Regions from separate parts of the Ferdinandcohnia jepli genome, predicted to be linked through region 1. Evidence: riboswitches for the same ligand, from Rfam matches in the RefSeq annotation. Region 1 holds a riboswitch; the other holds the start of a gene.
What was found. Region 1 has a riboswitch for S-adenosylmethionine ahead of AB3M96_RS13115 (methionine ABC transporter ATP-binding protein). Riboswitches for the same ligand answer to the same signal wherever they lie in the genome.
Positions count from the first base shown of each region.

Region 2: another riboswitch for S-adenosylmethionine. It lies ahead of mtnW (2,3-diketo-5-methylthiopentyl-1-phosphate enolase); the one in region 1 lies ahead of AB3M96_RS13115 (methionine ABC transporter ATP-binding protein).

Region 1 covers NZ_JBFOKR010000011.1:68,993-73,483, reverse strand. Annotated here, with positions in the region: gene AB3M96_RS13125 (MetQ/NlpA family ABC transporter substrate-binding protein) at 189-1,028, opposite strand; gene AB3M96_RS13120 (methionine ABC transporter permease) at 1,045-1,749, opposite strand; gene AB3M96_RS13115 (methionine ABC transporter ATP-binding protein) at 1,742-2,767, opposite strand; SAM riboswitch class I at 2,961-3,067, opposite strand; gene AB3M96_RS13110 (O-acetylhomoserine aminocarboxypropyltransferase/cysteine synthase family protein) at 3,170-4,491, opposite strand, start outside.
Region 2 covers NZ_JBFOKR010000003.1:31,529-36,019, reverse strand. Annotated here, with positions in the region: gene AB3M96_RS03725 (methylthioribulose 1-phosphate dehydratase) at 1-476, opposite strand, end outside; gene AB3M96_RS03720 (2-hydroxy-3-keto-5-methylthiopentenyl-1-phosphate phosphatase) at 476-1,132, opposite strand; gene mtnW (2,3-diketo-5-methylthiopentyl-1-phosphate enolase) at 1,135-2,370, opposite strand; SAM riboswitch class I at 2,450-2,557, opposite strand; gene AB3M96_RS03710 (pyridoxal phosphate-dependent aminotransferase) at 2,661-3,833, opposite strand; gene AB3M96_RS03705 (carbon-nitrogen family hydrolase) at 3,867-4,491, shown strand, end outside.

The DNA of each region.
Region 1 (4,491 bases):
CTTCATGAGGGCTTTCTTCTCTTCTATGAGTGACCTCATGTTGTCTTTTTACTTTATGAGGGCTTTCATCTCCTCTATGAGTGACCTCGGGCTGCTCTTTTTACTTAGTGAGGGTACTAAAATACAATGAGTACCCTCATAAGAGACTAAAAAAAGAGAAGCTAGTAATAAGCTTCTCTTCACATAATTTATTCAACTGTAATTACAGCACCCGCATATTCTTCTTTGATGAACTGTTTAATTTCATCTGATTTTAAAACTTCTACTAATGCTTTTATTTCTTCGCGTTCTTCATCGCCTTTATTAATTACAATTAGGTTTGCAGGTACAACATCATCGCCTTCAAATGCAATACCATCTTCAGCAATGTTTACTCCGCCTTCAAGTGCATAGTTTGTATTGATAACAACTGCGTCACCTTCACCATTTTCAAAAGAAGATGCTAGTAATTTCGCTTCAATTAAAGTAGAAAAATCAAGATTTTTCGGATTATCAACGATGTCTTCCACTCTCGCTTGGTCTCCTACACCTTCTTTAAGAGTAATAATGCCTTCTCTTTCAAAAATTGGTAAGATACGACCGTGGTCACTAAATGAATTACTCATAATAATTTTCGCGCCATCAGGTAGCTCGTTTAAATTGTTAAATTCCTTTGAGTAAATACCAATTGGTTCTTTGTGAATTTCACCAACACTAACAAAATCAAAGTCTGGGTTATCTTCCATTTGTAATGCTAAATAACCTGGCGTTTGGAAATAGTTTGCATCGATTTCTTTTTCGTGTAAAGCAACATTAGGTAAAATATAATCAGTAAAAACTTCTATCTCAAGGTCAATTCCCTTTTCCTTTAAAAGCTCTTTTGCTTTTTCTAATACTTCAGCATGTGGAACTGCAGATGCGCCAACTACCAACTTTTTATTTTCGTTCGTTCCTTCTGTTCCTTGTTCTCCTGCTTCATCATTTCCACCGCAAGCAGCTAGAGTTAATGATAATAAACCAACTAATAATAGTAAAAACCACTTTTTCATGTTAGTACTCCTCCTGTTATCTCTTGTCTGTATATTTTGTAAAGAAATCACCCAAAAATTGAATGATGAATACCAAGATTACGATTGCTACTGTAGCAATAAAAGTAATGATAGGTTTATTTCCTTGGAACCCATAAAGATAAGCAAAATGTCCCAATCCTCCTGCTCCAATAACCCCCGCCATCGCTGTAAAGCTAATTAACGAAATAGCAGTTACAGTAATACCTGAGATAAGTGCAGGTAATGATTCCGGAATTAATACCTTATAGATAATAGTGCTATTAGTAGCTCCCATAGAATGCGATGCTTCAATAACACCTTTATCGATTTCGCGTAGTGCAATTTCTACCATTCTTGCGTAAAAGGGTGCCGCACCAATAATTAAAGATGGAAATGCTGCATTTGGGCCTAACATAGAACCCATGATAATTTTAGTAAACGGAATTAGTAGAACAAGTAAAATAATAAATGGAATTGATCTAAAAATATTTACAATCGCTGATACAAAACCATTTATATAACGATTTTCCCATGCATTTCCTTTATCAGTTAAAAATAAAACCAAGCCTAGAAACAAGCCGATAATAAATGTTGCTACTACTGATATAGATGTCATATATAGTGTTTCAAGCGTTGCTTCCCATAGGTCGTCCCATTTTAACTTTTCCAGGTCTTCCACTTGTTTTTCCCATTTAAAGAGTTCATATAACTTCTCAAGCATTTTCGATCACCTCGACTTCTACCTGCTGTTGACGAATGTAATCGATTGACGAATTCACTTCATTCATCTCACCATCAATATGAATAAACAAAGTCCCATATGAACCGCTTTGTGTTTGAGAAATCTTCCCCTGCAGAATGTTAACTTCAATATTGAAATCACGGATTAAACGTGTAATTAATGGTGTTTCAGCAGTTTCGCCAACAAAAGTTAATTGAATAACCCGTCCGTTAGGATACTGATGTAACAAGTGTTCAATCGTTTCTTTTGTTTCCTCTGGCTCTGTTACCTGTTGAACAAAACGTTTTGTAATGTTAGCCTGAGGTTTTTTAAACACATCAAGTACCTTCCCTTGTTCAACAAATCTGCCTTCCTCCATTACAGCGACCCGATGGCAAATTTTACGTATAACATGCATTTCATGCGTGATTAATACAATCGTTAACCCTAATCGCTCATTAATATCCACGAGCAGGTCAAGTATTGAGTCAGTTGTTTGTGGGTCTAGAGCAGAAGTAGCTTCATCACAAAGTAAAACCTTTGGATTATTTGCAAGTGCACGAGCGATACCGACTCTTTGCTTCTGTCCTCCACTAAGTTGTGAAGGATATGCATCTTCTCTTCCTTCTAAGCCTACTAATTTAATGAGTTCGGAAACTCTTTTATCTCGTTCGGTTTTGGGAACCTTTGAAATCTCAAGTGGAAATGATATGTTTTCTCTCACAGTTCTCGACCAAAGTAAATTGAAATGCTGGAAGATCATACTAATTTCTTTCCGTGCATTTTGAAGATTCTTCCCCTTAATAGAGGTTATATCATGTCCCGCAACTGTAATTGTTCCTTCGGTTGGTGTTTCAAGTCCGTTCAGTAAGCGAATTAAGGAACTTTTACCTGCACCACTATAACCGATTATGCCAAATATTTCGCCTTCATTAATTTGCAAATTGATATTATTCACAGCTGTTACTGAATTATTCTTTGAGTTATAGACTTTTTTAACATTTGTTAGTGATATCACGTTTGTCACACCTTCTATTCAGAAAAAACTAAGCTTAGTTTATGTAAATAACTGATAAAGTAAACTCCCGCCATTATAATCCGGTTACCTTTATTTACAATTAGGGTGTCAGCCTGTCTTTTCAGCTACTTTACTAAAACAAAAATACCTTTCTGCAAAAGAGCAGAAAGGCATAGATATCTAAATAACCTTCCTCTCATCTCTCAAAGCATAAGCTTTGTGTGAATTGGCACCTTTTCAACGGACGTTGACGGTTGCTGGGTTTCATAGGGCACTTCCCTCCACCACTCTAAATAAGAGTCACATTTATATATTCACTTTTTCATTATGTTGCTATAGCGACATTTGTGATTTTATCATTAGCAAAAAAAGGTGTCAACAAATTTTTTTCTCAAAAAGAAACTACACAGTAGGTACAGATTTTTTCGACGTTGTTCCATTTGCTACTTCAATTGCTTGTTCTAAATCTTCAAGTATATCCTCTATATTTTCAATTCCTACAGATAATCGAACCAAATCCTCAGTTACACCTGATGCTTTTAGATCTTCTGGTCCAAGTTGTTGATGCGTTGTACTTGCAGGATGAATAATTAAACTCTTTGCATCTCCTACATTGGCTACATGTGACCATAATTCAACACTATTTATTAGCTTTTGACCAGCCTCTCTTCCACCTTTGATGCCAAAGACTACAACAGCGCCGGCCCCTTTTGATAAATATTTGTCTGCTAATTGCTTGTTCGGATGATTTTCTTCTCCAGGATATAGTACCCACTCAACGCCTGGATGATCTTTTAAATAAGTGACAACCTTTTTTGTATTTTCAATATGTTCTTTCATTCGAACATGTAAGGTTTCGAGTCCCAAATTAAATTGGAAAGCATTAAATGGGCTTATTGATGGCCCAAGATCACGTAGAAGCTGAACCCTGGCTTTTATAATATAAGCGACAGGTCCAAGTGCCTCGGCATAAACTAAATTATTATAGCTCGGATCAGGGGTTGTGAAACCTGGGAATTTAGGTGAATTCCAATCAAAATTACCACCATCTACGATGATCCCACCTAATGTCGTTCCATTACCTAGCAACCATTTCGTTGCAGAATGGATGACAATATCTGCTCCGTGTTCGATAGGTCTGCAGAGATAAGGAGTTGCAAAGGTGTTGTCAATTAAAAGTGGAATCCCTGCTTCATGCGCAATATTCGCTACTGACTCAATATCAAGAACATCTAAACTTGGATTACCAATTGTTTCTGCAAATACAGCCTTTGTATTAGGAGTAATTGCTTGACGGAAATTTTCTGGATTTGAAGGGTCTACAAATGTTGTTTTTATTCCATATTTAGGAAGTGTATTTGCGAATAGGTTATATGTACCCCCATATAGTGTTGATGCTGATACAATCTCGTCCCCAGCACCCGCAATATTTAGAATAGCAGTTGTTATAGCTGCCATTCCACTTGCAACTGCTAATGCACCAACTCCGCCCTCTAATTGAGCAACTCTTTCTTCAAAAACTGTCACTGTTGGATTATGGATGCGAGTATATATATATCCATTTTCTTTTAAACCAAATAGGTTTGCGGCATGTTCTGTATTATTAAATTTATAAGCATTTGATTGATAAATCGGAACCGCTCTCGCTCCCGTAACAGGATCTGCTACAAGACCACCGTGAATAGCTACCGTTTCTGGTCTATACTTTTTTTGATTTTCACTCA
Region 2 (4,491 bases), on a different contig from region 1:
TTTACATGTTTAGAAAAGTTTTCTGCTAGAGTTGGGATATGTCCATCGTTTGCAATAATCGGAATACGAATTTCAGCATCTTCTTCCCATATCCCTAACGCTTTAATAATTTCTTGCCCTTTAAAAACAACCTCTCCTTGTTCCCAGTAAAGTTCAGAGATCACATTATTATCGACTGTATGTACATGTAAACTGCAACCGGCAGTGGTTTGGTTATATATCTTTACATGTAATAACGTTTCAGCCGAAGGTTTTTGTTGAGTTGGGGTTGCCGGATATCCATTATCATCTACTAAGAGGAAATCTTCATCTGTTCTCTTTTTCTTATCCTTCCCACTTGCCGTAACAAGAAAGGTTCCTGGATTATCAGATACTTTAATTGCAAGATTACCACTTGTTCCCATAAACCAATCACGTTTTGCTAGTTCGTCCTTAATATCTGCTAGTTCATCCCATTGTTTAATATAAAGTCTCATTACCTCACCTCCACTTTTTCCAAGACATTAATTACATCAAAAAAAGTTTCGAAAGGAGCATATTTAAGACCTAACTCGGTGCATTTTTCAACTAAGAAATCTCTAGCAATAACTTTATCTGCAAGCTTCGCAGCTTGAAGATCAGTTATCGAATCCCCAATTACAATTTTATAGTCGTCTGAACCTGCAAGGCTACGAATCAGAGTCGGTTTACAGCAGCCACATTGATTTGAACATTCAGTATCACATGTATATGGCCATAGAATTCTGATTCTCTCGCCACTAAAGTCAGATTTATTACAGTAGATATTTTCTAACGGTACGAGTCCTTCTAAGAGTGGCTCAACAAAGAAATCGATTCCTCCACTTACCACATAAAGCTGAATACCTTGCTTCTGAGTGAACTCTACAAACTCCTTAAATCCTTCTCGAATAACAGCGTGTTGTGTAATATAGTCTGTTATTTCTTCTTTCCAGTCAGAAGGTAATAATGAGAACAATTGACTTACCCCAACTTGAATAGGAATTTCCTGTGAAAGAATTTGATCCTTAATTCCTACCCATTCTGGTGGCGCAAACTTTTTCATGATTGCTATAATGTTATCTGTATTAGTTATCGTGCCGTCAAAGTCACAAAATAGGATTGGTTTTTTCATATCTATACCTCTTTATATCCCCATAATTCGATTGCCTTTTTTAATTCAGGGCTTTTTGTTGCATATTCAACTAGTGTTGTGCCGGTTAATCCTGCTTCAACTGCTGCTCGAAATGCTTTTCCGCCACCAATCGCACCATCTGGATGACCATGTACTCCTCCACCAGCATTTATAATACTGTTTATTCCAAAATCGCGAAGCAGCAATGGTACTAATCCTGGATGAATACCAGCTGAAGGTACTGGAAATACTGTTTTCATCTGATCATCGCTTTTTGTTAATTCATGAGCGATCTCTAATGTCTGGTCTCTTTCAAGCGCAACACTTCCATATGGTGATGGAAATAACACAAGGTCCGCTCCTGCATATCGTAAAAGTTTTCCAAGTAGCAACGGATTAGAAACGCCATAAAACTCTGAAGGTGTGAGCGCGCCACTAAATGCTGGGTGTGCCATAATTGGGACTGTTATTTCCGGGTCCTCTGCAAGACTTTGCAACACATCAAGTCCGTATGCAAAGACATTAAACAAAAGTAGATCAGCGCCTAGATCCACCGCTTTCTTTGCTTTTTCTTTTAATCCAAAAGTTTTACCTGTCAGGTTTACAGCATAAAGAGAACGATGACCAATTTCAGAATATACTTCATCAAGAACCTTTTTTCCCTCCGTTATTCTTTCCTCGAATGGAGTAAGTGGATTATCAAATAATATTTCATCATCCTTAATGATATCGACTCCACCAAGTGCTTGCTCACGAAGTTGCGCTTTTAGATATTCAATATCTCGGCCAATTACACCTTTAAAAATACTCATTACTAGAGGTCTGTCGTAGACTCCCAGTTTTTCTCTAATTCCTTCTAGCCCAAATTTAGGACCTGGAAAAAATGACTTTATATCTTCTGAAAACTCCAAGTCTAGTAGTTTAATTTCTCCGTCCAGACTGAGTTTTCCAAAGACAGTTGTTAAAATAGCTGGTAAATCAGGACTAAAATTCATTGATGGGTAGGCTATTTTAATGATGCCTTTCTTAACTGTTTTACCTAAATATGTACTAGCATTTGGATCTTCATCGAATTGTTCAATACTAACTACTCTACCCTTATGTTTTAATAGCTGCTCTTGTTCTAACTGAGGTAAATCAGTCCAAGAACCTACTGTTAATCCAAGTGCGATACCTTCTGCTTTTTTCTCTAAATTACCAGAGTCATGAACTAAATATTTGGCAATAATTTCATTCATGTTGATACCTCATTTCTGTAAAAATCAGTGTCAAATAAACAAAAAACCCCTTCATAAGAAGAGGTTAACTAGTAACATCTCCTTATCTCTCAGCTAATAAAGCTGCAAGAATTAGCACCGTGCTTATACGCATAAGTCGGTTGCCGGGCTTCATAGGGCTAGTCCCTCCACCTGCTCTTGATAAGAAAATATAATCTATAAATTTTTAAAATTTAAATTACGAAACGGAATGTAATTTGGATTATGACAGGAATACTTTTTCTTGTCAAATATTTTTTGGAAGAAAAAAATCAGAACAAGTTGAGCTTTTTAATTCGATTTGCAGCCTCGACTAATCGAGCCTCGTCCGTCAGTAAACCAACACGTACATATCCATCACCGTATGAGCCAAAACCAATCCCAGGAGCAACTGCAACATGTGCTTTTTCAAGTAAAAGATCAGCAAAAGTCGCAGATGTATACCCTTTTGGTACAGGTAACCAGGCAAAAAACGAACCTGTTGGTGCCTTAACATCCCAGCCAATTTCTTGTAATGATTGAATAAATGTATTTCTTCTAGATTCATATAGTGCTACGAGTTCATCTACACAATCTTGAGATTCAAGCAGAGCAGCAGCTGCTGCCTCCTGTACTGGACTAAATAGGCTAACATACAAATGGTCCTGTAATAAATTGATCGCCTCAATCACACTTGGATTTCCAACCGCAAAACCTATTCGCCATCCAGCCATATTATAAGTTTTAGACAGTGTGTAGATTTCAATTCCAATTTCTTTCGCACCTTCTACTTGTAAAAAGCTAACTGGCTTCTTCCCGTCAAAACCAATTGCTCCATATGCAAAATCATGAACTACACAAATATCATGTTTGTTCGCAAATTCAACAGTCTCCTCAAAGAATTCCTTTGTCGCAGTTGCGCCTGTGGGATTATTTGGGTAATTTAAGAACATAACTTTGGCTTTTTCTAATTGCTCTGGATTAAGCTCCGAATAATCAGGTAAAAAGGCATTATCTTCTTTTAACGGCATATACTCCATAACGCCACGGGCCAGTTCAACACCAGACCAGTAATCTGGATACCCCGGGTCAGGAACAAGCGCAACATCTCCAGGGTTTAAAAGGCATTGTGGAATTTCAACAAGGCCCGCTTTCCCCCCAAATAATATTGCAACCTCTGTCTCGGGATTTAACGTAACTCCATATTCTCGTTCATAAAATTTAGCGGCAGCTTCCTTCAAAAAAGGTTGTCCTCTGAAAGGAGGATACTTATGATAACTTGGATTTTCAGCAGAATTCTGTAATGCTTTTACAATATGTGATGGTGTTGGTTGATCAGGATTACCCTGGCCTAAATTTATTACATCATGGCCATCCGCCACCACCCTGTTGACCTTCCCTACAAGAGAAGCAAAGAACTGTTTTGGTAAGTTCTTAAGTATGTCAGACTGTTGAAAATTTTTCATGGATTCACCTTCTTAAAAATACTTGAAATTCTAGTGACAAATCATATATTGTTAAAAACAAATTGTAAAGTATTATTTTTTCCAGGAGGCCCAACTATGAATCTAAAAATTGCATGTATTCAACTGGACATTGTATTCGGAGATCCGGTCAGTAACCTTAACAATGTTACTAGAGAAATCGAACAAACTATGAAACAACATACCCCTGATGTCATTATTTTACCAGAGCTATGGACAACTGGATATGACCTTACTAGACTAGATGAAATTGCGGATGAAAATGGTGATAAAACAAAGTCATTTATAAAAGATCTTGCAACATCGTACTCAGTAAATATTATTGCAGGCTCTGTTGCTAAAAAAACGGATGATGGTGTTACGAATACAATGTTTGTCGTTAATAGAGAAGGCGAATTAATTGGAGAATATAGTAAACTCCACCTATTTCAACTGATGGATGAACACCTATATTTGCAAGCTGGGGCGAGTAAAGGCCACTTCACACTTGAAAATATCCAGGCTTCCGGCTTGATTTGTTATGATATCAGGTTTCCAGAATGGATTCGTGCACATACTACAGATGGAGCAGAAATTCTGTTTGTAGTAGCCGAATGGCCGCTCCCACGATTAGAGCATTGGAGAGCATTATTGCTAAGCC